DNA from 2 places in the Brenneria rubrifaciens genome. Region 2 is predicted to be linked to the other one. Evidence: predicted binding sites of a transcription regulator. Region 2 holds the regulator's gene; the other holds the start of a gene.

Region 1 (15,449 bases), 460 kb from region 2:
ATCTGAACGGCGGTACGCTGCGTAACGCCATTCCTCGCGAATCCTTTGCTACGCTGGCGTTGCCTGCGGCCAATGTTGATCGGTTGAAAACCGTAAGCCAGGAATATCTATCCACGCTGAATAATGAGCTGTCGGCCGTCGAGAAAAACCTGAACGTACGGGTAGAAACCTCTGACGCTCAGGCAGAAGCACTGACCAAAGACAGCCGCGATCGTCTGCTGGCGTTGCTGAACTCGACGCCGAACGGCGTGATCCGCATGAGTGATACGGTGAAGGGCGTGGTGGAAACCTCATTGAACCTGGGCGTCGTCACCATGAACGAGCAGGAAGCCAAAATTGTCTGCCTGGTTCGTTCACTGATCGACAGTGGCAAAGACTACGTCGTAAGTATGCTTACCGCGTTGGGACAACTGGCAGGTGCGCATACCACGCCGAAAGGCGGCTACCCAGGCTGGCAACCGGATGCAAGCTCACAGGTTATGCAACTGGTGCGCGAAACTTACCAGAAGCTGTTCGGCAAGACGCCAAGCATTATGGTGATCCACGCCGGACTGGAATGCGGCCTGTTCAAGAAACCGTATCCAGATATGGATATGGTTTCTATCGGGCCAACCATTACCGGCCCGCACTCACCCGATGAGCAAGTCCATATCGCCAGCGTCGGTCAATACTGGCAACTGCTAACCGCGCTGCTGAAAGCGATTCCTGAACGCGCTTAATCGCGTGAAGTAAGAAAAACAGAGGCGGCCGGCAAAAGCCGCCTTCTTTATTTTGCGCCACCGCTTATTCCCAGTTAAGCACCAGTTGCCGTTCAATTTGCGGGTCGAGCAGCGTAACGTGCAACCCCACCAGCCGAACGCCGCGCCCCGCGCGCCGCTCCTCCCAGGTTTGCCGCGCCAGCGTAACGAGATCCTGCTTGTTCAATACCGGCCACGCATGCTCCTGCGTCGTTTGCCGAAAATCATCAAACTTCAGCTTCACGCCCTGCCGGGCAATAAGCAGATCCGGTTTAACCCGCTTTAAACGCTGTTCAAGCTCCTGATAAAGCTGCTCGATCAGCCCTTCACACTCATGCCAGTGATGAATATCCTGCACCAGCGTTTTCTCGACGCCCACCGACTTGCGCAATCGGTCGGGCGAGACTGGCCGCTCATCAATGCCATGGCAACGCTCCCACAGAATACGGCCGAATTTGCCGAAACTTTTCAGCAGTTCCGCCAGCTCATAGCGACGCACATCGGCACAGGTCAACATCCCCTTTTCTTCCAGCCGTTTTGCGGTGACTTTACCCACGCCGGGGATTTTCTCCAGCGGCAACTGCGAAATAAACGCATCTACCCGGTCGGGCGGGATCACATATTGGCCATTGGGTTTATTGATCTCGGAGGCGACTTTGGCAAGAAATTTGATGGGGGCCACCCCCGCCGATGCCGTCAGATTCAGTTCCCTGAAAATCGCCTGACGAATTTCTTCTGCTATCAGCGTCGCGGAACCATTGCAATAGGGGCTATCGGTGACATCCAGATAAGCTTCATCCAGAGAAAGCGGTTCAATAAGCGAGGTATAACGGGAAAAAATTTCACGAATCTGGCGGGACGCCGCCTTGTAGACCTCCATTCTGCCGGGAAGCAAGGTCAGATGGGGGCAAAGGCGTAACGCGGCGGCGGTAGCCATGGCGCTGCGAACACCATAACGCCGCGCAGGATAATTCGCCGTGCTGATCACACCGCGCCGATCGGCACTGGCGCCAATCGCCAGCGGGATATCGCGCAGGCACGGGTTGTCACGCATCTCAATGGCTGCGTAGAAGCAATCCATATCCACATGAATGATTTTTCGCATGTACACCCCTTAATTATCTGTATAAACATACAGTCAATTGAGAAGGCAGACAAGTTGTAGAATTAGCATAAACGTTATTAAAAAATGGCGTTCAGGCTTGATTAAAATGGAAGCGATGATAATGTGAATCCGTTTTTCATTCGCCTAAAGGCAAAGGAATACGGGACGCCACTCAACCGTATGTAATACAGTTTTTTATTTCATCAGGACCCATAATGCAAAAAATCGCGTTGTCTTTTGCGATCTGGTTTTTTTTGCCTTCTATTGTGGTTACCAGCGCAGCCAGTGCGCCCGTGCCAATAGCAAAAGCATCAAAACAGCAATTATTAGGCTCGCCGATCTATATTCAGATATTTAAGGAAGAGCGAGTATTAGAACTCTATGCTCAGATAAGCGGTGGATACCGTTTATTAGAGCGTTATCCCATTTGTAAATATTCAGGCGGATTAGGTCCAAAACGCACCGAAGGCGATTTAAAAAGCCCTGAAGGATTTTATCAGGTGAATATTGATCAGCTTAAACCGGACAGCCAATATTACCGGGCGATTAACATCGGTTTCCCTAACGAATATGACAAATCGCAAGGGTATTCCGGCCGGTATCTGATGATTCACGGCGAATGCGTGTCCGTCGGCTGCTACGCCATGACGAATAATTATATCGATGAAATTTATCGTTTTGCTGAACAGGCGCTGCGCAACGGGCAGACGAAAATCGATGTGGCGATTTATCCGTTCCGCATGACGGAACAAAACATGCAGCGCCACCGCAATTCAAACTATTACCGCTTTTGGCGCCAATTGCAGCCGGGTTACGCCTATTTCAACCAGCACTACCAGGCGCCATCAGTCACGGTATTCAACGGTCAGTATGTCGTTAGCCCGCCGCTGACGACCCGCAAGTCAATGTTAAATTACGCGCTCACCAAAGCGGAATAAGACAAACTCGCCTGGCATGATTTGGTGCCAGGTTTCATTTCCAGTCAGCGGCTGTGTTGCCAGCACGGTGACGACATCATTCGGCGTCGTTTGTTGCTGAAAATCGATTTCCACATCCTGATCCAACAGCGTCGCTTTGCCAAACGGCGCGCGGCGGGTGATCCAGTGCAGCCGGGTCGAGCAGTACCCCATCACAAAGCGCCCATCCGACAGCAGCATGTTAAACACGCCCATCTTGCGCAAAACCTCCGCCTGTCTCGCGATATAGCGAAACACCGCCGGCCAGTTTCCCGGCGTACGGGGGTAGCGCTGTGACAATTGATGCAGCAGCCAGCAGAAGGCAAACTCGCTGTCGGTTTGACCGACAGGCCGAAACATCCCCGTTTTTAACGAGTGATAACCTTTCAATTGCCCGTTGTGGGCAAACGTCCAGTTTCTGCCCCACAACTCACGGGTAAAGGGATGCGTGTTTTCCAGCGATACCGCGCCGCGATTGGCCTGGCGGATGTGCGATACCACCGCGCAAGACTTGATGGGATAATCCTGCACCAACCGGGCAATCGGCGAATTGTAGCTTGGCTGCGGATCTTTGAAGGTACGACAGCCATTCCCTTCATAAAAGGTGATTCCCCAGCCGTCCCGGTGCGGCCCCGTACGGCCGCCACGCTGTATCAGTCCGGTAAAACTGAAACAGATATCCGTTGGTACATTCGCGCTCATCCCAAGCAGTTCACACATCTTGACTCTCCTACCTCTTCGGCACGCGCACTTCTTCCTATTTGCCGGCCATCTCTTTTTCAATCAGCTGAATCATGATATGGATCGCCTTGATATGAATTTCCTGAATACGATCCGCGTAGCCGAAGTGGGGAACACGAATTTCGATGTCCGCAGTTCCGGCCATTTTACCGCCGTCTTTTCCCGTCAGCGTAATCACCTTCATGCCTTTAACTTTCGCGGCGGCAATCGCTTTGATGATGTTGCCGGAATTGCCGGATGTGGAAATGCCCAACAACACATCGCCTTCACGCCCCAGCGATTCAACATAACGGGAGAATACGAAATCATAGCCGAAATCGTTGCTGACACAAGAAAGATGGCTGGGATCGGAAATGGCGATCGCCGGATAGCCGCGGCGGTTTTCCCGGTAGCGGCCCGTGAGTTCTTCAGCAAAATGCATCGCATCACAGTGTGAACCGCCATTACCGCAGGAAATGACCTTTCCCCCCGCCTTAAACGCGTCGGCCAGCAATACCGCCGCTTTTTGAATCGATTGAATATTCGCGTTATCGCTCAAAAAGTTATTCAGCGTGAGTGCCGCTTCTTTCAGTTCATTACGGATTAAGTCCTGATACATGGAATCCTCTCATTGTTTCCGGTGGCGTCATTCGGTTCTGCCATGCAGTGTAACGGATCGTGGAAACTGCGAGAAGCGCGCAATCACACGACGCTGACGCTAATCTGAAATCCTTGAACGGCTGCCAAGTTTGTGAGTTAAGTTGTAATTATGATGTAAATAAATTGATAAAAACAAGCCAATGCATTACAACCAATAAAGATTAACAGGTCAGACCTCTTAGATCTCAGTCAATCATTCAATCAACCGCTATGTTCGCTTCAGATGTTGAGCAAATCGCGGGTAAAAGGGTTACGTCGACGCCAACGCGGGAGACGCACTATGGTTGCTGTCAGTATTTTTCTCTTGCTGATTATTATCGGTGCCATGTTCTATCACCGTATCAACCTGACGGTTAGCAGCGCGATGCTTGTTGCCTACTTTGCCGCCATGTCCGCCATGCTGTTGTGGCCAGTCTGGTTGCTGCTCCCGCTGGTGATTGCGCTGATACCGTTTAACGTATTATCGATTCGTCGTCGGCTTTTTTCCACGTCCGCTCTGCGCCTGTTTAAGAAAGTCATGCCACCGATGTCCAGTACGGAAAAAGAAGCCATTGACGCAGGAACCACCTGGTGGGAAGGCGATCTTTTCCGCGGCGCGCCCGTCTGGAAAAAACTGCACGGCTACCCGCAACCACGCCTGTCCCCCGAAGAACAGGCATTTCTTGACGGCCCGGTGGAAGAAGCCTGCCGTATGGCGAATGACTTCGAGATCACCCATGAACGCGCCGATCTGCCGCCGCAACTGTGGGCATTTCTCAAGCAGCACCGCTTCTTCGCCATGATCATCAAAAAGCAGTACGACGGCCTGGCGTTCTCAGCCTACGCGCAGGCACAGGTGCTGCAAAAACTGGCAGGCGTTTCCAGTATTTTGTCGATTACCGTCGGCGTGCCGAACTCGCTCGGCCCCGGTGAACTGCTGCAACACTACGGCACCGACGAACAAAAAGATCGCTATTTGCCACGTCTGGCCCGCGGTGAGGAGATCCCCTGCTTTGCATTAACCAGCCCCGAAGCCGGTTCCGATGCCGGGTCTATCCCGGATAGCGGCGTGGTGTGTTATGGCAATTGGCAGGGTGAACAGTTGCTGGGCATGCGCCTGACCTGGAATAAACGCTACATCACGCTGGCGCCGATCGCCACTGTCCTCGGTCTGGCTTTTAAACTCTATGACCCGGATCATCTGCTGGGTGAGACCGAAGATGTGGGCATAACCTGTGCGCTGATCCCCACGGATACCGATGGGGTGCAGATTGGACGCCGTCATTTCCCGTTGAACATTCCTTTCCAGAATGGACCGACGCAGGGTGAAAATGTTTTCGTTCCGCTGGATTACATCATCGGTGGTCCGGGCATGGCCGGACAGGGTTGGCGGATGCTGATGGAATGCCTGTCCGTCGGGCGCGGCATTACGCTGCCCGCCAACGCCACCGGCAGCCTGAAATCGATCGCGCTCGGTATCGGCGCGTATGCCTATTTACGCCGCCAGTTCAAAGTCTCCATCGGTAAAATGGAGGGGATTGAAGAGCCGCTGGCGCGTATAGCCGGTAACGCCTATGTCATGGACGCCGCGTCTACGCTGATTACCAGCGGCATTATGCAGGGTGAGAAACCTGCGGTGCTGTCCGCGATTGTAAAATATCACTGTACCCACCGTGGTCAGCGATCCGTGATGGATGCGATGGACATTGCCGGCGGAAAAGGGATTTGCCTCGGCCCCGCCAACTTCCTCGCCCGCAGTTATCAGGGTTCGCCCATTGCCATTACCGTGGAAGGCGCGAACATTCTGACCCGCAGTATGATTATATTCGGCCAGGGCGCGATCCGCTGCCACCCGTATGTGCTGGACGAGATGGCGGCGGCGCGAGATAAAGATATGCCACGCTTTGACCGCGCGCTGTTCGGGCACATCGGGCATGTTGGCAGCAATACCATTCGCAGCCTGTGGCTGGGGCTGACCGGCGGCCGCCTGAGTCATGCGCCGGTCAGTGACCAAACGCGTCATTATTATCAGCGTCTGAATCGGCTGAGCGCGAATCTGGCGCTGCTGGCGGATATTTCCATGGTCATGCTGGGTGGCGGCCTGAAGCGCCGGGAGCGCATCTCGGCACGCTTGGGCGATGTTCTCAGCCAGCTTTATCTGGCCTCCGCGACGCTGAAACGCTACGACGAGGAAGGCCGTCAGAAAGCCGATCTGCCGCTGGTTCACTGGGGAGTGCAAAACAGTCTCCATCAGGCCGGGCAAGCGATAGCCGACTTGTTGCGCAACTTTCCGAACCGCGTGGTCGCGGCCCTGCTGAGGTTTATTCTCTTCCCGTTGGGCCGCCATAGCGATCCACCCTCAGATCGTCTGGACCATGAAGTGGCGAAACTGCTGCAAACCCCATCGGCCACGCGCAGCCGTCTGGGACGCGGGCAATATCTGGTCGCCAGCGAACATAACCCGGTTGGTCTGTTGGAAGAAGCGCTGAGGGATATTATCGCGGCGGAGCCCATCCACCAGCATTTATCAAAAGCCAGCGGCACGCACCTGCCGTTTATGCGATTGGATCGGTTGGCGGAACAGGCATTGGCGGAGGGGAATATCACCACCGAGGAAGCCAACACCCTGATCAAAGCCGAAGCCAGCCGTCTGCGTTCGATTAACGTTGACGATTTTGCCGCGGATGCGCTGGCGGCAGGAAAGCCGCAGTCAGCACTGGCACCACAGAAGAAAACGGCGGCGGCGTGATCGGCCACTTTAGGGTTCAAAACTCACCGTTTTGTCATTATCGCCAACAATTACGAGGCGCTTATTTTTGACAAAAATAAAATAATTGTGGCGGTTAGAAGCTAAGACGGCGACGTTCAGAATATATTACTTTCTGTAGGACGCTCTAACTTGTTTGAGCGGAAAAGAAATGGTGTTCTCTGTACCATTTTGTAGCGCGGTATCATTTTGTCAAGCGCGGTTCGTGGTTGGCGCGTTGTCCCATCCGGCGAATCATAATAAACAACATAATCATATGAAATAAATGATATTTTATTTATTTCTTCAAAAGAAAATAGATTATACTTAATAATATTTTTTTTCATCTATGGTAAACCGAGATTAATAAATAAACCAGAGACAACTGCCCCAACCAAAAAAATCAACATAAGCATCATTTTTTTATTAAATTATTCGACCTTAATACCAATAACCTTTTCTACCCCTATGTTATATCCTCAATGTGCATGAATATTTGGCTTCTATTCATAGTATAGGTTGGTTAACGCACTGTATTTAATATTATCGCTAAATACAAAACACCTTAGCCGCATCCTGATTCGATCCGTACGCCGCGTCACGACTAAACACTCCCTTGACGAAAACATATCGTCCTGCACATTTATACCTCTTTATACTGTAGGCCAACCGGATTAAAATGATCGTTCCCTATACAAAAAGACATCACGCCAATGGCCTATATTCCAAAAAACTACGCGAAGCTCGAAAGCGGCTATCGAGAAAAAGCCCTCAAACTCTTTCCGTGGGTCTGCGGCCGCTGTTCGCGTGAGTTCGTTTATTCTAATCTGCGCGAATTAACCGTGCATCATATCGATCATGACCACAGCAACAACCCGGAAGATGGCAGCAACTGGGAAATGCTGTGCCTATATTGCCACGATCACGAGCACTCAAAATATACCGATGCGGATAGTTACGGTTCAACCGTGATCGCCGGCGAGGATGCCCAAAAAGACGTCGGCCTCGCCACCCATAATCCTTTCGCCGATCTGAAAGCGATGCTGGAAAAGGGGAAGAAATAGCCCTTTCTCTTTATATATATATGTCAGGCGTCGCTTTGCCGTACCCGCGCCAGCAAAGCGTCAGCGCTGGCGATATGCGGCGCAGCCAGAATCAGCGTCCGCCCCAGCGATAGCGCATGACGCTGACATTCCGCTCTGGCCTCATCATGTTGAATGTTATCGAGATCGGCCACATGCGCCAGCCCAATCGTGCGGCGAATCAGTTCGGTGCCGCAATAGCCGATGGCATCCTGCCATACCTGCTGTAAAAACAGCTCGGCATAGCCAGGCGCCGCCAGCGAAGGCTCACGGCCATTGTGCCGGCTCAGCGACAGGAAACGCGCCGCAAAGGTCGTCCACAGCGTGCGGATATCCTCCAGCCGCTGCTCGCGGGCAGCCGCCGCTTCACGCGGCGCCAGCAGGCCTGGCAAGCCGCAATAGTTAAGCAGCAGATTCCCAATCGCCGTTCCCACATCAAAGCCTATCGGCCCATAGAAGCCAAACTCGGCGTCGATCGCTTTCAGGCGCCCTTGCGCCACAAAAATCGAACCGCTGTGAATATCCCCGTGCAGCAAGGCTTCCGCCCTGCTCAAAAAGCGATGTTTAAGTTCGGCCACCGCCAATTTCAGCGCATGATCGTCACGCAATGCCTGCACATCCTCAAACAGCACGGCGTCAAAGCGATTCCTTTCGTGGTCGATATACGGATCGGTGAAGAACAGATCTTCGGTGATCTGACACAGTTCAGGGTTGGTGAACCGGTTCACCGCCGCTTTCTTATCGTGAGGAGACTGATAAAAGTCAGAATGATGGAACAGCGCCTGCGCCAGATATTCGCCCAGTTGAGCCGCCGCCTGCGGGTAGTCGGCCCCCTGAATCAATTCGCTACGCCAGATACGGTGATCGGAAAGATCCTCCTGCACCATCACCGCCAGCTCAGCATCGTGATGCAACACCGTTACCGTATGCTGTGGGCAGAACCGGGCATGGGCCAGCAGCGTTTCCGCTTCAATGCGGGCGCGATCCAACGTCAACGGCCACGACTCGCCCACGCAGCGCACGTAGGGAAGCGCCTGTTTAACGATCACCCTGCTGACGCCCTGCGTATCCCGGATTTTAAATACCAGATTTAAATTACCGTCGCCAATTTCCTCAGCCGCGACCAGCGAATGCGGGTCGCTCACCCCACCATACTGGCGGGCATATTCCACGGCGTCATTCGCCGTAAACGTGCGGTAAAGTGACATGCCAACCTCTCATTATTCTGCGCTCATTCGCTGTTTTAGACATAAAAGCGTTTGGACGTCTATACATCCATTGCACATATTGGCAGAATAAGAAAATCGGTGCAATAACGCAACATGGATTTAACCACTCATGCAGACACTCAACACAACCAGCCTGAAAATCCTTGATAATCAGTTGTGGGTTCTCGATCAACAGGCGTTGCCACAAGAGAAACGCTGGTGCCCCTGCCCTGACGTGACGTCGCTGGTGGAACATATTCAGACGCTGCGCGTACGCGGTGCGCCGCTGATCGGCTTATCCGCCAGCCTGCTGCTTGCTCTTCTGGCGGAAGCGGGATTGAGCCAGCCGCAGTTGGCGCTGGCGCTTGAAACGCTGCGCGCGACGCGCCCCACGGCAGTGAATCTGATGAATAATCTGGACCGCATGAAACAGGCGCTGGCACAGCCGCAGTTCGTCAGTGCCATGACGCAGGAAGCGTTACGCCTGGTTGAAGAAGACCGCGCGCTGTGCGAACAGATTGCCGACCACGGCGCCACGCTGGTGAACCCCAATAGCCGCCTGCTGACCCACTGTAATACCGGCGGACTGGCGACCGCCGGGATCGGCACCGCCATCGGCGTGCTGTTGCGGGCCCATCAAGCTGGAAACGTGGCTCAGGTTTGGGTCGATGAAACCCGCCCGTTGCTACAGGGAGGACGATTGACCGCCTGGGAGTTGGGTGAATTGGGCATCCCGTATCAGTTGATTTGTGACTCCATGGCCGCCAGCCTGATGGCGCAAGGCAAAGTCGATGCCGTATGGGTCGGCGCCGATCGCATCGCCGCCAATGGCGACATCGCCAACAAGATAGGCACTTACAATCTCGCGGTACTGGCGCACTATCACCAGATTCCGTTTTACGTCGCCGCGCCGCACACCACACACGATGCGGCCTGCCCGGAGGGTCGCGCCATCCCGATTGAACAACGCGCCGCTGCGGAGGTAACCGGCGTCGCAGGCAGTTTCGGCCGTTGCCAGTGGGCGCCGCAAAACGCCCCGGTGTATAACCCGGCGTTTGACGTCACACCGGCGCGCCTTATCAGCGGCTGGGTACTGGATACCGGCGTGGTGACGCCCCAGGCGGTGAAGGACGGGATATTCAACTCACCGCTGGGCTAAAGAAAGTATGATGGATATCAACGCCAATCGACAGATTGGCGTGTTAGCGCTTTGTGCCGTTCAGCTTCTTGTGTGGGCTGCCGAATCCCCTCGTCGGCAAGGTCATCTCTGTCCCGGACCAGGATGTTTTCCGCTGAAACTTGATATATCAGCCTGTTTGAACATAATTAAAATTACATAAAAAACAATACGCTGTGTCGCTTCAGACTTGGTGTGACACCCAAAATCACGGGGAGCGTCATGAAGAAAGAAATAGCAAAAGCAGATAACGAAATTCTTAAATTCTGGTTTGATGAAATATCTCCCGCCCGGTGGTTTGACGCTGATCCGGCATTTGATGAGCTGATTCGTCGCCGCTTTTCAGAAGTGCATGGCGCCGCGGTGCGCGGAGAACTTTTTGAATGGCGCGAGACGCTTTCAGGACGGCTTGCCGAGATCATTGTCCTAGACCAGTTTTCGCGAAATCTGTTTCGCCATCATCCCGCCGCTTATGCATCCGACGGCATGGCGCTGATTCTGGCGCAGGAACTGGTCAAACAGCCTGACTTTAACCTGCTTCCCGTTGAGAAAAGGGACGTTGCGCTTTTGCCTTACATGCACGCCGAGTCTTCTGCTATTCATGAGATTGCGATCAAACTGTATAAGAAATTCGGGAGTGAAGACTCTCTCAAATTTGAAATAGCGCACAAGCGGACCATCGATAAATTTGGCCGATATCCACATCGGAACAAGGCGCTTAACCGGCGCTCGACGGAAGAAGAGATGACATGGCTGGAAAAGTAGTATGGTCACGAATAAGCCGACATGCGGCGCTATTTAACATAAGCTAAAAAGCGCCAGTCAAACTGGCGCGGATAATGTTTTTCTTTGCAGGTTCAGCCCGCCAGTTTCGGATACGCATCCGCGATCTTATCGCCGGTAAAATGCGCGATCCAACCTTCCGGGTTATCGAACAGACGGATCGCGGTGAAATGCGGCTCCGGCCCCATGTCGAACCAATGCGCGGTGCCGGCAGGCACAGAGAGCAGATCGTTTTTCTCGCACAGGATCTGGAAAATTTTACCTTGCAGGTGCAGGCAAAACAGTCCCGCGCCCTCAACGAAGAACCGCACTTCATCTTCGTGATGGATATGCTCGGATAAAAATTTGGTGCGCAATTCCGCACGCTGCGGGTTGTCCGACCGCATGCTGATCACATCCCAGCTCTGATAACCTTTTTCCGCCACCAGTTTGTCAATCTCATGCTGATAGGCGGCCAGCACTTCTTCAGAAGAAGGCGCATCACTCAGCGTTTGATTTGCCTGCCAACGCTCAAAACGTACGCCAATCCCGGCCAACTGCTGGCGAATGGCGTCAACGTCCTGACTTTGCCAAATCGGTTGGCTCGCATCGCTGTCACTAAAGATGGTTAGTGCACTCATAGGGAATACTCCTGTAAATCGATCTGGTCAAAATGTGTCACCTGTGGGTGACGGCTCAAATGATCAGCATCACGGCGAATGAGCTGACAGGTATGCCATCCCGCCTCTTTTGCGGCATCCAGCTCCTGACGAATATCCGACAGAAACAGCAACTGCTCAACCGGTAAACCAATGGAGTGAGCAATGGCATGGTAAGAGGCGGTTTCGCGTTTTGCGCCAACGCGGGTATCAAAATAATCGCTGAACAGCGGACGTAAATCCCCCGCCTCGCTGTAACCAAACAGTAACTGCTGCGCTTCAACCGAGCCGGACGAATAGACATACAGGCGAATGCCCTGCCGTCGCCAGTCAGCCAGTTGCGTCGCCACCTCCGGGTAGAGATGGCCGCGGAAATCGCCGTTTTGATAACCGGCGCGCCAGATAATGCCCTGTAGCAGCTTGAGCGCGGTCGATTTACGGTCTTCATCCATAAACTGATTCAGCGCCGCAATTAACGCGTCTTGATCCGCATCGGGCGCGGCCAGCTCCTGTCGCAACAGCGTCAGCGCCTGGGCGATCTCCCGATCGTCACCGCGCTGGCGCACGGTATGCGCCAGACGTTCACGGGCATAAGGAAACAACACATCGTGGACAAAACCGATATCGCTGGTAGTCCCTTCAATATCTGTCACGATCGCTTTAATGACGCGGGTCTGGCTCATCTGGCCTCCAGTAGTCGACGTTGCAGTTCGCACTGGAACAGAAACTCAAGCCCTTCCAAATGACGGCGCGCCTCTTGCACCGTCTCTCCCCAGCAATAGAGCCCGTGTCCGCGCACCAGAAAACCGTAACGCAGCGGCGCCTGCTTCGCCACCTGATCGGCCAGCGCCGGAATATCCTGATCGTTATCGAAAATCGGGATCGTCACGCGATCCAAATGGGTGGTCTGTCCGGCCAGCGACTTTTGCATCTCATAGCCGTGCAGCACCAGTTCAGCGCCTTTTTCTACCCGCGATAACACGGTCGCATTCACCGAGTGAGTATGCAGTACCGCCCCAACTCGCGGGTAAGTGCGATATAGTAGCGTATGCAGACCGGTTTCCGCCGATGGCCTCCGGCCGCTGGGGACGTGATTGGTGGCCATATCTACCAGCAGGAGATCATCAGCCTGCAAGCTGCCTTTATCCTTGCCTGATTCGGTAATCAGGCACCGTTGCTCATCAAGGCGCACGGACATATTGCCGCCGGTCGCCGGGCACCAGCCTTTTTGCCCTATCCAGCGGCAGGCGGCGAGCAATGCCGGAATTTGCTGATTTTCAGTCATGATGCTTCTCGTTTTACGGGTACTTAGTCCCTTTGGTTATGACTTAGCACTTAAAGGCATTTAGCCGTTTAAACGTCCAAGCGTCTTGATTGCCAAATACTAACATCGTGTTATATTGTCAAGCAATACAGGTTTGCAGGAGTCCTAACCCGTCATGAGCGCCGCGCTTATTCCCGAAAGTAAACTCCCCTCGTTGGGCACCACCATTTTTACGCAGATGAGCGCACTGGCTCAGCAGCATCAGGCGATCAATCTATCACAAGGCTTTCCCGATTTTGACGGCCCCGCTTACTTGCAACAGCGTCTGGCTTACCACGTCAGCCAGGGGGCGAACCAATACGCGCCCATGACCGGCGTGGCGCCGTTGCGCAGCGTCATTGCCGATAAGACCGCTGAGCTGTATGGCTGGAAGCCCGATGCCGATACCGACGTGACTGTGACCGCAGGCGCCACGGAAGCGCTGTTCGCCGCTGTTGCGGCGCTGGTGCGTCCCGGCGATGAAGTGATCTGTTTCGATCCCAGTTATGACAGCTACGCGCCCGCCGTGGCGCTGGCGGGCGGCGAGTTAAAGCGTCTGTCGCTGCAACCACCCGCCTTTCGCGTCGATTGGGCGGCGTTTGCCGGTTTACTCAGCGCGCGCACCCGATTGGTCATCCTGAATACGCCGCACAATCCGTCAGCGACCGTCTGGCGAAAAGACGATTTCCAACAGCTATGGCAGGCCATCGCCGGGCACGAAATTTATGTGTTGAGCGACGAAGTTTACGAGCATATTTGCTTCACACAGGAAGGTCATGCCAGCGTGCTTGCTCACCCGGACCTTCGCCAGCGCGCCATTGCCGTATCGTCATTTGGTAAAACGTTTCATATGACGGGCTGGAAAGTGGGCTACTGCGTCGCGCCTGCGGCGCTGAGCGCCGAAGTACGCAAGATTCATCAATACCTGACCTTTTCGGTCAACACGCCGGCGCAGTTGGCGATTGCCGACATGCTGCGCGAACAGCCGCAGCACTGGCGTGAACTGCCGGATTTTTATCGCGCCCGCCGCAATCGCTTCATTGATGCGCTTTCAAACAGCCGCTTTGACGTTCTGCCCTGCGAAGGCACCTATTTCCTGCTGGCGGATTACCGCGCCATTTCCGATCTGGATGATGTCAGTTTCTGCCGCTGGCTGACCGAGCATGTCGGCGTGGCCGCGATCCCGCTTTCGGTTTTTTGCGCCGACGCGTTTCCCCATAAGCTGATTCGGCTATGCTTTGCCAAACAGGACGCTACATTGGATGCGGCTGCGGAGCGCTTATGTCGACTTTGAAAATTTCACTACTGCAACAACCTTTGGTATGGCTGGATGGCGCGGCCAACCTTAGCCATTTTGACACCCTGCTGGCCGACCTTGTCGGCCGCGATCTGATCGTGTTGCCCGAGATGTTTACCACCGGCTTTGCTATGGAAGCGGCAAAGCGCAGCCTGACGCAGACGGTCGTCGAGACATGGTTGCATCAATGGGCGAAGAAGACCAATGCCCTGATCGGCGGCAGCATTGCCGTGCAAACGCCGAAAGGCGCGGTGAACCGTTTTCTGCTGGTCGATCCGCTCGGCGCGGTTTATCAGTACGATAAACGCCACCTGTTCCGAATGGCGGACGAACACCAATATTATCAGGCGGGCGCGTCGCGTCTGATCTTTGAATGGCGCGGCTGGCGCATTTGCCCATTGATCTGCTATGACCTGCGCTTTCCGGTTTGGTCGCGCAATCGCCAGGATTATGATTTGGCTTTGTATGTCGCCAACTGGCCGGCGGCGCGCTCATCACACTGGCAGACGCTGCTGGCCGCCCGCGCCATTGAAAATCAGGCTTACGTCGCCGGCTGTAACCGTGTCGGCAACGACGGCAACGGTCACAGTTACCGGGGCGACAGCCTGATCGTTAACGCGCAGGGTGAGATGCTGGCTTCCGCGCCACCGAATCAACCAGCCCGTCTGGATGCGGAACTGTCGCTGGAAACGTTGCAAACTTACCGGGAGACGTTCCCGACATGGCGGGATGCGGATAGGTTTTCGCTATAACATCCGCGTTTAGCCATCCCGATAACTTAGTACCGTACTTGACCACGCCTTCAACGCCAACGCGACATCTCCCGTCATCACTGACTCATCAGGATGATGACTGACGCCGCCCCGACAGCGAACAAACAGCATGGCGACCGGCCAGCGTTCGGCGATGGCTATCGCGTCATGCCCTGCTCCGCTCGGCAGCAGCAGATTACGTCCCTGAACCTCAATCACCGCGTCATTCAAACGCTGTTGTATCGCCGGATCACAGCGGGTTGCCGCAATCCGGTAATATTCTTCCGCGTTGAATCGGCATCCGCG
Region 2 (15,449 bases):
TGACATCTATCAGATGCCCGGCGTCGCGGATACGGTAAACATGGCGCACATCCGCCATCATTATTACCGAAGTCATGGCACGATCAATCCACATGGCGTGATTTCGCTGGGGCCGGAACAGGATCTGCATAGCCCTCACGAGCGTGACAGAAAATTTGCGGCATAACCGGCGGAAGGCAAAAGGGGAAGCCCGGCCTCTTTTTTTATCCGCCAGGGTATCAGCGGCCGGTTGAATCTCAGGCCAGATTAAGCAACTTTGGAATTTCCCGTAAGCACCAGGATTTCGCCTCGCCCATATTATCTCGCCGCCAGGCCATGATAATTTGGCTCTCCATTGAATATTCGGGACTGACGACACGCAACCGGCCTTCGGCGATATCCTGAGCAACCATAGGATAAGGCATGGTCGCCACCCCGAGTCCTGCCAGCAAAGCACGGCGTTTATCATCCAGAGAACTTACCGTCAGCCGCTGCTGTTTATCCAATAATTGTACGGTTAACACCGGACGTTCACGCGCGGTATCAGCAACGGCAATTCCACGGTATTTTACCCGGGTAACATCTGATAGCGGTTCCGGCTCCTGATGAATGGGATGCTCCGGGTTGGCCACATAAACGCTCTTCAGCGTATAAAGTTTGCGCGTATTAATTTCAGAAGACGCGCGGAAATGCATATCCGGCGCGATCACAATATCTGCCCGTCCCTGTTCCAAACGCTCCCAAGCCCCTGCCAGTACTTCGGTCAGAATGGAAACCTGCGTATTGGCCTTCTGGGATAATTTATCGAGCAACGGAAAGAGCCTTTGGCTTGGGATCAATGCCTCGGTCACAATCGTCAGGTGTGTTTCCCAACCGCGGGCTAATGCTTCCGCATCCGTGGTGAGTTTATCCGCCGCTTCCAGTAGAATACGCCCACGCTCCAGCAGCATACGACCAACGTTCGTGAATTTGGTACGGTGCCCGGAACGGTCGAACAGCACCACATCCAACTCCTCTTCCAGCTTTTGCATGGTGTAACTCAACGCGGAAGGCACGCGTCCCAACGCATCCGCCGCCGCCGCAAAGCTTCCCCGGCGATCAATGGCGTCCATGACCCTTAGGGCTTCCAGCGTCAACGCTCGTTCTTTAGCCATTTTTGTACTCATTCAGGAATTTTGAATATGCCGACCAGATTAACTAGCTAACAATCCAGCGTCCACTTAATTACTATCTGTGTAAGAAATGATTACTCAGGGCAATACCATGATCATAAGAAGAGCGGCGGAGCAATGCGGTCAGGCGGACTATGGCTGGTTGCAAGCACGTTATACGTTCTCCTTCGGCCATTACTTCGATCCTCAGTTACTCGGTTATGCTTCACTGCGCGTGCTTAATCAGGAAGTGCTGACGCCAGGCTCTTCATTCCAGCCGCGCACATACCCGCGCGTGGATATTTTAAATATCGTTCTCCAGGGTGAAGCGGAGTACCGCGACAGTAACGGTCGCTATATCCACGCCAAAGAAGGGGATGTTTTACTGCTCGCGACCCAGCCGAACATCAGCTATAGCGAATATAATACCAGTGGTTGTAGCCCGCTGACGCGTATGCAACTGTGGCTTGATGCCTGCCCAACGCGAGAAAACAGTCCGCTACAGCGCCTGTCGCTGAACAAAACCGGCCATTGTTTAGTGGCCTCGCCAGAGGGGGAACAAGGCAGCCTGCAACTCCGCCAACAAGTGTGGATTCATCATTTAGAATGGCAAAAAAATGACCAACAAACCATTACATTGCATGGAAATCGGGCTTACCTTCAGTTGATTCATGGTTCGATGAGTATTCAGGAACCGTCTGGCCGTCAAGTGCTGCATTGTGGTGACGGTGCGTTTATTCAGCAAGAAACCCGCTTGACCTTACAGGCTGAAACAGCCCTACGCGCCTTGTTAATCGATCTGGTCGCCTAACGCTCTCCCTTTCCTTTTCAACGCTCTGGGTGAGCCAGCGTCGCTCGCTCGGCGTTTTTCTCCCGCCGTGGTAAGATATACGATATTTTTCTCTGCGTCGGGGTGATATGGCATGACAATAGATTTAACCACTCAGGACAGACTACTTGCTCAGGCTGAACAAATTTGTCAGCAGCGCGGCGTTCGTCTGACGCCACAGCGACTGGAAGTGTTGCGTCTGATGGCGCGGCAGTCCGGCGCCATAAGTGCCTACGATCTGCTCGATCTTTTGCGAAAATCAGAACCGCAGGCCAAACCACCGACAGTCTACCGCGCGCTGGATTTTTTGCTGGAGCAGGGGTTTATTCATCGGGTTGAGTCAAATAACAGCTATGTGCTTTGTCATCGTATCGAGGATCATAGTCACACTTCCGCGCTCTTTATCTGTGACCGCTGTAGTCAGGTTACCGAGCGTAAGACGGAAGGAGTGGAAGAAACATTGCGTGAATTGGCGCAACAGGCGGGTTTTACCCTGCGTCAAAGCGTTATCGAAGCGCGTGGGCTTTGTGGAGCGTGTCAGGAAGTCGCGGCATGTAAACAGACGGATCGATGCGATCACGACCACAGCATACCGATCAAAAAACGCTAGCCCTCACGTAAATCGCAAGGGCTAATCAAACATTTCCCTTGTCTCCCGGCGCACTTAGCCTCCCTTGACATCCCAGTTTATCCTGATTTAACAAGCTGGATTGCCACGCCGCCAAGCCTTATCTGCCTTCCTTACCAGAAGTATTTGTTATGGCTTTCCCAATCTTTTACTTCTTTCTCGGCGGCTTCTTTCTTGTATCCATAGCGTTCCTGAATCTTGCCAACCAATTGTTCACGTTTACCTTCGATAACCTTCAGATCATCGTCAGTCAATTTACCCCACTGTTCTTTCGCTTTACCTTTAAACTGTTTCCAGTTACCGCCAGCTTGATCCTTATTCATAATTATCTCCACACCTTAGGTTTAAGATGGCATAAATGAATAGTGATTTATGCGCATTACGTTAGTTTCAGATAAGCCATTCAGTAAGCGTCATCACAGGCATTCTCTTCTCTTTCAATACCAGCGACGTTCACTGGATCTGACTCAGATTGTCGTGAAATGGCCTGATGAGTTGAAAAGATAATAATGCTTATCCTCAAATAAATTATAGACGATAGTTCCGGTTATTTTATTTAAAGCAGACCCTAAGTCTAAAAAAACGCTCATATAGATGACGGAATCGCTTAAAAAAATATAAAGAACAGCAAGTAATAGCCGCCTTTTATTTGTCTCGTTAAATGTAAATAAATGTATCAGCAACAGATTGCAACGCGGTTTCTGCAAGCAAAGCGCAGTGAATGAAGAAAGTGTATAAACCACATCGCCCCTGAACGGGGCGATGTGTGAAGAAAATGTCAGAGCAACAAGCTTAACTATTACGCCTGGCTAGGGTGGGAATCAGCTCCAGTCTCCGTTGCGAATTACGCCAACGGCCAGACCTTCGATAGAAAAACTCTGTTCGCGCAGATCCACAACGATGGGTGAAAACGCTTCGTTTTCAGCCAGCAAATAAACCATATTCCCCTGTTTTTTCAGTCGTTTCACCGTCACTTCATCTTCGATGCGGGCAACGACGATCTGGCCGTTATGAACATTCTGCGTTTTGTGTACGGCCAGCAGGTCACCATCCATAATACCGATATCTTTCATTGACATGCCATTTACACGCAGCAAGAAATCCGCACCAGGCTTGAACATGGCCGGGTCAATCTGGTAATGACATTCAATATGCTGCTGCGCCAGAAGCGGTTCCCCGGCGGCAACACGTCCCACCAACGGAATGCCAGTCTCTTCTTCCATCAGCAAGCGAATACCGCGCGATGCGCCAGATACGATTTGAATCACGCCTTTGCGCGCCAATGCTTTTAAATGCTCTTCAGCAGCATTCGGCGAACGAAACCCCAATTGCTGGGCAATTTCTGCACGTGTAGGCGGCATACCGGTCTGCACAATATGATCGCGGATCAGGTCATAAACCTGTTGCTGTCTGGCTGTTAATACTTTCATTCCGCCCCCCTGGTTGTTTATACAGTCTTGCTGTGAGTATATACAGGTCATCTGCGATTGGAAACCAGGATGTGTGTAAACCTCGGTTTTTCATTAATTTCTGCAAGCCCTTACGCAAAATGCTGCCAAAGAATACTGCCCCATACCACAGCCGCCAGCAGAATAGCCACCAAGACCGACGCCGAGCCAATGTCTTTCGCCCGACCAGACAGTTCATGATGTTCAGTACCCACGCGATCCACTACGGCTTCAATCGCGCTGTTCGCCAGTTCAAACAGCATGATCAACACGACCGAGCTAATAAGCAGTAGCCTCTCAACCAGGGTGACAGGCAGAAGACAGGCAATAACCACCCCGACAATCGTCAGCACGGTTTCCTGCCGAAAGGCCGCTTCATGCCGCCATGCCTGTCGCAGTCCTTTAAGGGAATAGCCGGTTGCCTTGATAATCCGGGTCATCCCCGTTGATTTATTCATTTATGCTCCCAATTTATAAGCGATAGCTCGGCATTTTAACGCTGAACCGTTGTCTCACCACCACAGATCTCCAGCGCAGTTTCTGGTATCCTTGCGACGCGTTGCTAACAAGAGGCTTCAAGTTGTTATGTCAGGTTGGCGTAAAATTTACTATAAATTATTGTGTTTCCCACTCAGGCTGTTGGTGAAAAGTAAAGTCATACCCATAGATCCTGTGACTGAACTGGGCTTAGACCCGTCGCGTCCGATTCTCTATGTATTGCCTTACAATTCTAAGGCAGATTTAATAACACTGCGGACAAAATGTCAGGCGTTTGGCCTGCCCGATCCTCTGCAACCCGTAGACGTTGGCGGAGTGGAACTGCCTAGTCATGTCTTCATCAATGATGGCCCACGCGTTTTCCGCTACTACGTTCCAAAGCAAGAATCGGTAAAGCTGTTTCACGACTATCTGGATTTACACCGCGCCAATCCCGATCTGAATGTGCAGATGGTGCCGGTTTCCGTTATGTTTGGCCGTTCGCCTGGCCGTGAAGGGCAAAATCAGGCCACCCCGCATTTACGGTTGCTGAACGGTATCGAGAAATTTTTCGCCGTGTTGTGGTTAGGTCGGGACAGTTTTGTCCGCTTTTCCAGCCCTGTGTCATTACGCTATATGGCGACTGAACACGGCACGGACAAAACCATCGCTCACAAGCTGGCACGCGTCGCGCGAATGCACTTCTCGCGCCAGCGTCTGGCGGCGGTAGGTCCGCGTCTGCCGGTGCGTCAGGAGCTGTTCAATAAACTGCTTAACTCTAAAGCGGTCACAAAAGCCATTGATGACGAGGCGCGCAGCAAAAAACTCTCCCATGAAAGAGCGCAGCAAAACGCCATTGCCCTGATGGAAGAAATTGCCGCCGATTTTTCTTATGAAGCCATCCGTTTATCCGACCGCATATTGGGCTGGACCTGGAACCGTCTCTATCAGGGGATTAACGTCCATAATGCCGAACGGGTACGCCAACTGGCGCAGGACGGGCACGAAATCGTCTATGTTCCCTGCCATCGCAGCCATATGGACTATCTGCTGCTTTCCTACGTGCTCTATCATCAGGGGTTGGTTCCTCCGCACATCGCCGCCGGGATCAACCTGAATTTCTGGCCTGCCGGCCCGATCTTCCGACGCCTGGGCGCGTTCTTTATTCGCCGTACTTTCAAAGGCAATAAACTGTATTCCACCATTTTTCGCGAATATTTGGGCGAGCTTTTTGCCCGGGGCTACTCGGTCGAGTATTTTGTTGAAGGTGGCCGCTCCCGAACAGGACGCCTGCTGGAGCCGAAGACCGGCACGCTGGCCATGACCATTCAGGCCATGCTGCGCGGCGGTACGCGCCCCATTACGTTGGTGCCCATCTATGTCGGCTATGAGCACGTCATGGAAGTCGGCACCTACGCCAAAGAGCTGCGTGGCGCGACAAAAGAGAAAGAAGGCTTTATACAGATGGTGCGCGGCTTACGTAAGTTGCGCAACCTCGGACAAGGCTATGTGAACTTCGGGGAACCGCTGCCGTTAACCACCTATCTGAATCAGCATGTGCCGCAATGGCGTGACGCCATTGACCCGATTGAAGCGCAGCGCCCAAGCTGGTTAACGCCGACGGTGCAGGATATCGCCACGGATATTATGGTGCGCATCAACAACGCCGCGGCAGCAAACGCCATGAACCTTTGTTCGACAGCATTACTGGCGTCACGCCAGCGTTCTTTGACCCGCGAACAAATGTATGAGCAGTTGGATTGCTATCTGCAACTCCTGCGTAATGTTCCTTACCATAAAGATATCACCGCGCCGAAAAAGACGCCGTATGAATTGCTGGAACACGCGCTGGGCATGGATAAATTTGAAGTCGAGAAAGACAACATCGGCGACATCATTATTCTGCCGCGGGAACAGGCCGTGCTGATGACCTATTACCGTAATAATATTCAGCACCTGCTGATACTGCCTTCGCTCATCGCCAGTATCGTGATCCACCATCGGCATATTACCCTGACCGAACTGGTCCGGCAGATTACGCTGATTTATCCTCTGCTTCAGGCAGAACTGTTTCTGCACTACACCAGAGAACAATTGCCGGCCGTGTTATCCGCATTAATAGCGGAACTCACAAGGCAGGCGTTGCTGTTCAGCAAAGAGGATGAGCTGCTTATCAACCCGGCGCGGATTCGCACGTTGCAACTCCTGGCCGCCGGGGTGCGCGAAACACTGCAACGCTATGCCATCACGCTTTCGTTGCTGGGAGCAAACCCCGGCATCCATCGCGGGACGCTGGAAAAAGAGAGCCGCAATATGGCGCAGCGGTTATCGGTTCTGCACGGTATCAACGCGCCGGAGTTTTTCGATAAAGCCGTGTTTTCAACGCTGGTTGTCACCTTACGCAATGAAGGCTATATCACGGATAGCAGCGAGGCGGCGCAGGGAAACATCCTGGAAATCTATCACATTCTGGGCGACCTGATCACCCCAGAGGTACGGCTGACGATTGAAAGCGCCAGTTCGCCTGCCGAGGCGGGCAGCGAAAGCCTGAACGCAAAAGACGCGCCCTCTCGAGAGTAACGCTAAAAGAATAAAGGCGGCGAAAAATATCGCCGCCTTTGTTTGTCCGTGTGGTTAGCTTACAGACTGAATAAAACGCCGATAAACAGCGCCATTCCAACATAGTTATTATTTTTGAATGCCCGGAAACAGGCATCCCGCCCGCGCCCGGCGATCAATTTCTGCTGATAAACAAATAATCCGGCGGCCACCAGCAGCGACACGTAAAATAGCGGGCCTAATGACGTCATATAGCCTAGCGCCGCCAGCAGCAGCAATACGCTCAGTTGCAGCAGACCGATAATCAACGTGTCAAAACGTCCGAAGAGGATAGCGGTGGATTTGATACCGATCTTGAGATCATCATCCCGATCGACCATGGCGTACTGCGTATCGTAGGCGACCGTCCAGCAGACATAAGCCAGAAACATCATCCAGCAGGTTGCTGGCAGCGTCTCACTCACTGCGGCATAGGCCATCGGTATCGACCAGCCAAACGCCGCGCCCAGAACAAACTGGGGCAGATGGCTGACACGCTTCATAAACGGATATACCCAGGCAAGCGCTAGTCCGGCAACGGAAAGCCAGATGGTTATTCTGTTCATCGTCAGAACCAAGCAGAACGCCAGCAGCACCAACACCACAAACAATAGCTTGGCAGACTGCTCGCTGACCAGTCCGCTAGGCAACGGGCGTGAAGCCGTACGCTTCACATGCCCGTCAAAATGACGATCGGCAAAATCATTGATAACGCAGCCTGCCGCCCGCATCAAAAAGACCCCCGCGACGAAAACAAATAACGTCCACGGTTCCGGCGCTCCCCGTCCCGCCAGCCATAACGCCCATAAAGTCGGCCACAGTAGCAGCAGAGAGCCTATCGGTTTATCAATGCGCATCAACCGACAGTAAGCCAGCCATTTCCCCGCTGTTACACTTCTTTCCAACAGACTCATCTCCTCGGTAATGATCGGTTAGCCTTTACAGCTATCCATAAAATAAAGCGGTGCCTCAGGTAAAAACAGCTCGGTCAACAATAGCGGCTGACCGGAAAGGCACAAACGGGAACGACGCGCCCACAAACTGCCGCCGGCCCCGGTGTGTATATAATCGCGCGTCAGGGCATCATGTTGAAACAGATAACGCCCCAGCGGCGTATTACCGATTTTCATTAAAGCGGCGCCTGTGCCATCCAGTGTTTGTTGCGGAACCAGGGTTCGACCGAATAACCAGGGACGCCCGTCGCCATAGAGCACGACCTCACGCAGCCAATAACGCTCGCTGACGGGCAGATGTCCATGTTCATCATTTAACAACTCCCCCGGCAAAATAAAGCATTCCTTGCAAACAATTACCGTCAGTTGGACGCAACAGTCATCAAGACGCTGCGTCATTGACCCTGTTTCCATCAGCCAGTCTTCAATGGGCGCAGGCATGATTGCCGGCTGTTCGGAAAACCATTCAATCGCACGCAGGGAAACTGGCGCCTCATCAGACATTGTCCCCACTCCAGGTTGGCTCTTAATCATGTAAACGTCTCATATTGTAGCGCAGAATAGCACCCTGATAACACGTTCTGAACGCAGGGTTAACGATAAGTATGCTTTTTATACAAGGGGGTTTTCTGAGTGATGCAGGGTTCAGAGCGGATAATAACTATAACGGTGGTGGGTTGGCTGGTGATGGGCCAGTGGACTGAAGTTGGTTAAAAAGCCGCTGCCCTTTCTTGATTTCATTCACCAGTTCCTGACTGGAAAAACCATCAAAGCGGTTGGGATCGCGTATAATCGCAGGGCTAAAGGCATTTTCGAGCAGAAGCTGATTGACCAGCAAAAAGCCAAGCGTTCTGGAGTTACCATCAGTAAAACAGTGTGCTTGCTCCAGGTTACGGCAGATACGCACGATTGACGAAAGTTTGTCATCATCGTTTTTTGCCGCCGCAATATCCTGACGATAAAGATCATACTGCGCTTTAGTATAAGGGGCAGGCCGCAACGAATCAGGAATTTCCTCGAAGGAGCGGCTGTAAAGCCCAACGCTCGCCGTTTCAAACGATGCGTTTTCCATATCATCCTCGCTACTTTCATCATAATTCCAAAAACCAAATGGCAGTTCATTGGCTGACGAACGATAGCGTTCCAACAGTTCTTTAAACCCCTCCTGGGAACAGTTTTTCCCTTGATTCAGGCTGAAAATTACTGACTGCGTTCTGTACCCTTTATCTAAACACTTCAACACATCGCTGCTCGTACCACTTGTTATGTTCGGCACATCAGTGAGTTTAACGGTATTGGTAAAGGAAGCGACATGTGCCAATAGCCCCTTCGCTTGCTTAGAGCTGCCCGACATGGCCAAAACCACCGCCCTCTTGAGTCTATCGGAATCAATAACCCCCCCAATGGCCTTATCATGTAATCGCTCGATCATCACCTCACCGGACACATCACCATCTGGGCGCAAATCGTTACGCAGGACTTCAGCCAATCCTCTATACATACCGGCGATATAGCCTGGTTCATTTTCATAACGCAGGCCATTATGCCTGCCATCGTCATGAGCCGAACTGTCAATCAGCATCCGCCAGACATTATTGATACTTACCGAGTTGAATGTCGGATGCTCGGCCATCACCGCTGCAAGCTCATTCTTTGCCAACTCGGTTTCTCGTATCGAATACAGCGCCAACATCATGCGAATTTTATTCTCCGGCTTCGACCTCGCGCCGAAGTACCCTGTGTCTATGGCCTTACGCATCTGTTCAGCGGCAATACTCTTGTCCACCCCCGTCTTATCCGCCAGCATCGATACATCGGCATCCACCATTGCCATAAATTGGCCGAATGCCGGGCCGCGGGGAGGAACAGGCGACGATGGGACATGACTAAAGCAATTTAATGCTGACAGAAATCGCCCTCCCGAAGGAAGTTGTTCTAATCGACTCAGTGCCGCTGTTTTAGTCAGCGCCTGCCTGAAACTGATTTTTTCAACATGACGCGTGCCGGACGAAGAAGCAGACCCGGCCGCCTGGCCAGCCTGACCCGATGCCTGTGGCGAATGGGAATGGGAGGCGCGATCTTCCTGAGCACCTGACTCGATTTGAGTCGATGGCAGTGGGCCTGTCCGAAAAATAGTCCGCATAAACAATGTCCTCGAAAGACCTTACCAATTCGCTGTATTTAAAAGAAATCATTAACTTAAATACCGCTTAACAACTTAGATAAACCATCGGCCGCTCAGCTAACCTTCTATCCTAAGTAAGTGCTGAGAGGGAAGAATAAGTTCCGATAACTCGGCGTCAAACCAGACACAAAAGCGTGCTATCCGCTGTTACAAACAACAGCAGGAAATGCATACCTCCAGAGAAAATCGCGGACAAATCTCTTAGCAAAAAAGGTCGGCGCTCCAAAATAAAGAAACCCGGCATTCCTGCTCGGAACACCGGGTTTTATCACCTATCTGCTATTTTTGCGGGAGAGGCGTAAACACTAAAAAATAACAGTATTCATGATGGGCGTGCCCCGCCAGGCTAGCGACCCGCGCGACTCTCGTCGCATTACATCATGCCGCCCATTCCACCCATGCCGCCCATTCCACCTGCGGCGCCTAAGTCGGCCTTATCTTCTTTCGGCAGTTCGGTGACCATACACTCGGTGGTGATCATCAGGCCAGCGATAGAAGCCGCATATTGCAAAGCAGAACGGGTCACTTTGGTCGGATCCAGAATACCGAAGTCCAGCATGTTGCCGTATTCTTCAGTTGCCGCGTTGTAACCGTGGTTACCTTCACTCGCTTTCACGGTGTTGGCGATAACAGAGGCCTCTTCACCAGCGTTGACCACGATCTGACGCAACGGCGCTTCCATCGCGCGCAGCGCAACTTTGATACCGACGTTCTGATCTTCGTTATCACCTTTCAGACCTGAAGTAGAGATAGAAGAAGCGGCACGGATCAGTGCAACGCCACCACCGGCAACCACGCCTTCTTCTACTGCTGCGCGAGTCGCGTGCAGCGCGTCTTCAACGCGTGCCTTCTTCTCTTTCATTTCAACTTCAGTCGCGGCGCCAACCTTGATTACGGCTACGCCGCCAGCCAGTTTAGCCACACGCTCTTGAAGTTTTTCTTTGTCGTAGTCTGAAGTTGCATCTTCGATCTGCTGACGAATCTGTGTAACACGCCCCTGGATTGCGCCTTCGTCACCCACGCCATCAATAATGATGGTGGTGTCTTTGTTGATCACAACACGTTTGGCCTGACCCAGATCTTCCAGCGTCGCTTTTTCCAGCTCCAGACCGATTTCTTCAGAAATCACCGTACCCGCAGTCAGGGTAGCGATATCCTGCAACATGGCTTTACGACGGTCGCCAAAGCCCGGCGCTTTAACCGCAGCCACTTTCACGATGCCGCGCATGGTGTTTACCACCAGCGTTGCCAGCGCTTCGCCTTCAACGTCTTCTGCGATGATCAGCAGGGGTTTACCGGCTTTGGCGACGGCTTCCAGAACGGGCAGCATTTCGCGGATGTTGGAGATCTTTTTGTCAGCCAACAGAATGAACGGGCTTTCCAGCTCAACAGAACCGGTTTCCGGTTTGTTGATGAAGTAAGGAGACAGGTAACCGCGGTCAAACTGCATACCCTCAACCACGTCCAGTTCGTCTTGCAGGCCAGAGCCTTCTTCAACGGTGATAACGCCTTCTTTACCCACTTTTTCCATCGCTTCCGCAATCAATTTACCCACGGTTTCGTCGGAATTGGCAGAGATCGTGCCAACCTGTGCGATAGCTTTGAAATCAGAACAAGGTACTGATTGTTTCTTCAGTTCTTCAACAGCGGCGATAACAGCTTTGTCGATACCGCGTTTTAAATCCATCGGGTTCATGCCCGCCGCGACGGCTTTCAGACCTTCAGTGATGATGGACTGCGCCAAGACGGTTGCCGTGGTAGTACCGTCGCCCGCCGCGTCGTTCGCTTTAGAGGCAACTTCTTTTACCATCTGCGCGCCCATGTTTTCGAACTTGTCTTCCAGTTCGATTTCACGCGCGACAGAAACGCCGTCTTTAGTAATAGTGGGCGCACCGAAGGATTTATCCAACACCACGTTACGGCCTTTCGGGCCCAGGGTAACCTTCACTGCATCAGCCAGTACATTTACGCCGCGCAGCATTTTTGTGCGGGCGTCATTACCGAATTTTACGTCTTTAGCTGCCATTGGTGTATTTCCCTTAAATTCGTTCAGTTCAGATGATTACACGCATTACGCTTCAACAATTGCGAGAATGTCGCTCTCGGACATGATTAACACTTCTTCGTTATCAATCTTCTCAGCCTTCACGCCATAGCCATCATTGAAAATAACGATATCGCCTACTTTCACATCCAGCGGCTTGACTTCGCCGTTTTCCAGGATGCGCCCATGGCCGATGGCCAGAACTTCACCACGGGTAGACTTACCTGCGGCGGAGCCGGTCAGAACAATACCGCCAGCAGATTTGGACTCAACTTCTTTGCGCTTGACGATCACGCGGTCATGCAATGGACGAATTTTCATTGATAGCTCTCCTTTGAGATAGTCCATATCAGTTTTAGGATGAATGCCGGACATGCAGTCATATCCGACCTTGTGGTCTTCTAAATGGGGACGTTTCCAATCCCTTCAAGGGAGGAAATGCATTTTTTTTTGCACCCGCCATCTTTTTTATATGCCAAAAATAAAAAACATTTATTATCAACAAGATAAGGTTTGTTTAATATTCAACCGATCTCACTTTCACCGATCGTCTCGTTCATCTTTATGCTCAATATTTCTGCGACCGTCCTCTTTACGTTGATACTCGCCTTCAAAGGTCTTCCCATCTGAAGAAGCCGCACCACCCGGCCCAGAACGCCAGATATGCAAATGCGGCATCAGCTTAAGGGTTAAACGCTTCTGCACCGGCGGCAACAGTAGCAATAGTCCGAGCAAATCGGTAAAGAATCCCGGAATCAAAAGCAGGAAGCCGGCCAGCACCAGCGAGACGCTTTTCACCATCTCTGCCGCCGGGCTTTCACCCAAGGCCATTTTCTGCTGCATCTGAACAATGGTTTTCATGCCCTGATTACGCACCAGCGACACACCGACACAAGAAGTGAAGACCACCAGCAACAGGGTTATCGCTACGCCAAGAACCGCTGCCACCTGAATGAACAGCGATATCTCAATGTAGGCAAAAAGAAAGATTAATAGCAACGGTAACCAGCGCACCTGACTCTCCTGTTTTTTTCTTGAAAACGACTGCTGTTAAAAACAAACGCAGTTGTTGTAAACAAATTATGTTATTGAAAACAAATATGACCAGGCATCGCTGCGCTGCACATTATAATTCACTGAGATGGTGGCGTAGTCAGCTATTTTCAAGCTGCGGCAGCACCATTTATTATCTGAAAACCATTATGCGTGACGACTATCACAGTTCATTCCTCTATGCATGATGGACAAATCAGAAGGTGATCCAGACGACTATTTTTGTTGGTTTTACAGCATATCATCATGACAACGGATGCGGTTATGGTTAAACATCCTGCGACTGTTGCCGATGGTAATACAATTAGTTCCCATAAGTTCTATGTCAGCAGCAGAAGAAGAGAAGGCTCTCATGTCAGATAACATTCGTATTGAAGAAGACCTGTTAGGTACTAAAGAAGTTCCCGCAGATGCTTATTATGGCGTTCACACACTACGGGCTATCGAGAACTTTTATATCAGCAACAGCAAGATAAGCGATATCCCGGAATTTGTGCGTGGCATGGTGATGGTCAAAAAGGCCGCGGCTATGGCGAATAAAGAACTGCAAACCATCCCCCGCCAAATTGCCGATGTCATCATCCGGGCCTGTGATGAGGTTTTGAACAACGGCAAATGCATGGATCAATTCCCGATCGATGCTTATCAGGGCGGCGCGGGAACGTCGTTAAACATGAACACTAACGAGGTATTGGCCAATATCGGTCTGGAGTTGATGGGACACCAAAAAGGTGAATATCAATACCTGAACCCGAACGACCATCTGAACAAGTGTCAGTCCACCAACGACGCCTACCCTACGGGATTCCGCATCGCGGTATATGCATCGATCCTGAAGCTGATCGATGCGTTGACGCAGCTTGGCGATGGCTTTGAGCGCAAAGCCAAAGAATTTCAAAACGTCCTGAAAATGGGACGGACCCAGTTGCAAGATGCGGTTCCCATGACTCTCGGGCAGGAGTTCCATGCTTTCAATGTGTTACTGAAAGAAGAAAACAAAAACCTGCTGCGTACCGCTGAACTCCTGTTGGAAGTCAACCTGGGTGCGACGGCTATCGGCACCCGGCTGAATACGCCGGACGGCTATCAGCAACTAGCGGTACAGCGGTTGGCGGAGGTAAGCGGGCTGCCATGCGTTCCGGCCGAAGACCTGATTGAAGCGACGTCAGACTGCGGCGCTTACGTGATGGTTCACTCCTCGCTGAAGCGTCTGGCTGTCAAGCTGTCAAAAATCTGTAACGACTTGCGACTGCTCTCTTCCGGGCCGCGTGCCGGACTAAATGAAATCAATTTGCCAGAGTTGCAGGCAGGCTCATCAATTATGCCAGCCAAAGTCAACCCGGTTGTGCCGGAAGTGGTAAATCAGGTGTGTTTTAAAGTTATCGGTAATGACACCTGCGTCACGATGGCGTCTGAAGCCGGACAGCTTCAATTAAATGTGATGGAGCCGGTCATCGGCCAGGCCATGTTCGAGTCCACCCACATCCTGACTAACGCCTGTTACAACCTGCTGGAAAAGTGCGTTAACGGCATTACGGCTAACAAAGAAGTGTGCGAGGCTTATGTCTTTAATTCCATCGGAATCGTTACGTATCTGAACCCGTTTATCGGCCACCATAACGGCGATATCGTTGGCAAAATCTGTGCGGAAACCGGCAAGAGCGTACGTGAAGTCGTACTGGAGCGAGGTTTGCTGACGGAGGCGGAACTGGATGACATTTTCTCCATTCAGAACCTGATGTACCCGGCATACAAAGCCAAGCGCTATACCGACGAGAACGATCTTTCCTAAAACCACCGTCTCATCCACATCAGGCACGCTCATTCCCAAAGCGTGGCGTGCCTTTAATTAATCTTCATATAAAACGTCCTGATTCTTATACCGCTGACGGAGCGATCCGCATCATTCCCCTTATGCTGCAAAGCAAGGTATAGTGTCCTTTAGTACGTCTGGGATTTTGTTTATCTGACACTGAGGATACGATGTCTGACCGCCCTGTTTGCGATGCTGTCGTCATACTTTGTACCGCACCTGACGAGCCTTGCGCGCAACGGCTTGCCGGCCAGTTGCTTGAAACGCGGCTTGCAGCCTGCGTAACGCTGT

The links. The regulator LexA, encoded in region 2, represses DNA repair genes until DNA is damaged. The targets are predictions, from matches to a motif close to TNCTGTATGTACATACAGNA.
Region 1: the regulator LexA is predicted to act here: its motif matches at 1,858-1,877, upstream of dinB (DNA polymerase IV).

The regions. Positions count from the first base shown of each region.
Region 1 covers NZ_CP034035.1:903,658-919,106, reverse strand. Annotated here, with positions in the region: gene pepD (beta-Ala-His dipeptidase) at 1-719, shown strand, start outside; gene dinB (DNA polymerase IV) at 784-1,842, opposite strand; gene dpaA (peptidoglycan meso-diaminopimelic acid protein amidase) at 2,058-2,780, shown strand; gene EH207_RS04270 (class II glutamine amidotransferase) at 2,751-3,518, opposite strand; gene lpcA (D-sedoheptulose 7-phosphate isomerase) at 3,556-4,137, opposite strand; gene fadE (acyl-CoA dehydrogenase FadE) at 4,459-6,906, shown strand; gene yajD (HNH nuclease YajD) at 7,617-7,967, shown strand; gene mtnK (S-methyl-5-thioribose kinase) at 7,991-9,193, opposite strand; gene mtnA (S-methyl-5-thioribose-1-phosphate isomerase) at 9,324-10,352, shown strand; gene EH207_RS04240 (DUF924 family protein) at 10,593-11,135, shown strand; gene EH207_RS04235 (1,2-dihydroxy-3-keto-5-methylthiopentene dioxygenase) at 11,228-11,773, opposite strand; gene mtnC (acireductone synthase) at 11,770-12,474, opposite strand; gene EH207_RS04225 (methylthioribulose 1-phosphate dehydratase) at 12,471-13,076, opposite strand; gene EH207_RS04220 (pyridoxal phosphate-dependent aminotransferase) at 13,231-14,388, shown strand; gene EH207_RS04215 (amidohydrolase) at 14,376-15,143, shown strand; gene hpxK (allantoate amidohydrolase) at 15,153-15,449, opposite strand, start outside.
Region 2 covers NZ_CP034035.1:440,972-456,420, reverse strand. Annotated here, with positions in the region: gene EH207_RS02145 (glutathione S-transferase family protein) at 1-166, shown strand, start outside; gene EH207_RS02140 (LysR family transcriptional regulator) at 237-1,133, opposite strand; gene EH207_RS02135 (pirin family protein) at 1,243-1,941, shown strand; gene zur (zinc uptake transcriptional repressor Zur) at 2,054-2,569, shown strand; gene EH207_RS02125 (CsbD family protein) at 2,701-2,910, opposite strand; gene lexA (transcriptional repressor LexA) at 3,409-4,017, opposite strand; gene EH207_RS02115 (diacylglycerol kinase) at 4,128-4,493, opposite strand; gene plsB (glycerol-3-phosphate 1-O-acyltransferase PlsB) at 4,621-7,092, shown strand; gene ubiA (4-hydroxybenzoate octaprenyltransferase) at 7,152-8,024, opposite strand; gene ubiC (chorismate lyase) at 8,043-8,567, opposite strand; gene EH207_RS02095 (Fic family protein) at 8,725-10,206, opposite strand; gene groL (chaperonin GroEL) at 10,622-12,274, opposite strand; gene EH207_RS02085 (co-chaperone GroES) at 12,320-12,613, opposite strand; gene EH207_RS02080 (FxsA family protein) at 12,833-13,306, opposite strand; gene aspA (aspartate ammonia-lyase) at 13,698-15,137, shown strand; gene cutA (divalent cation tolerance protein CutA) at 15,329-15,449, shown strand, end outside.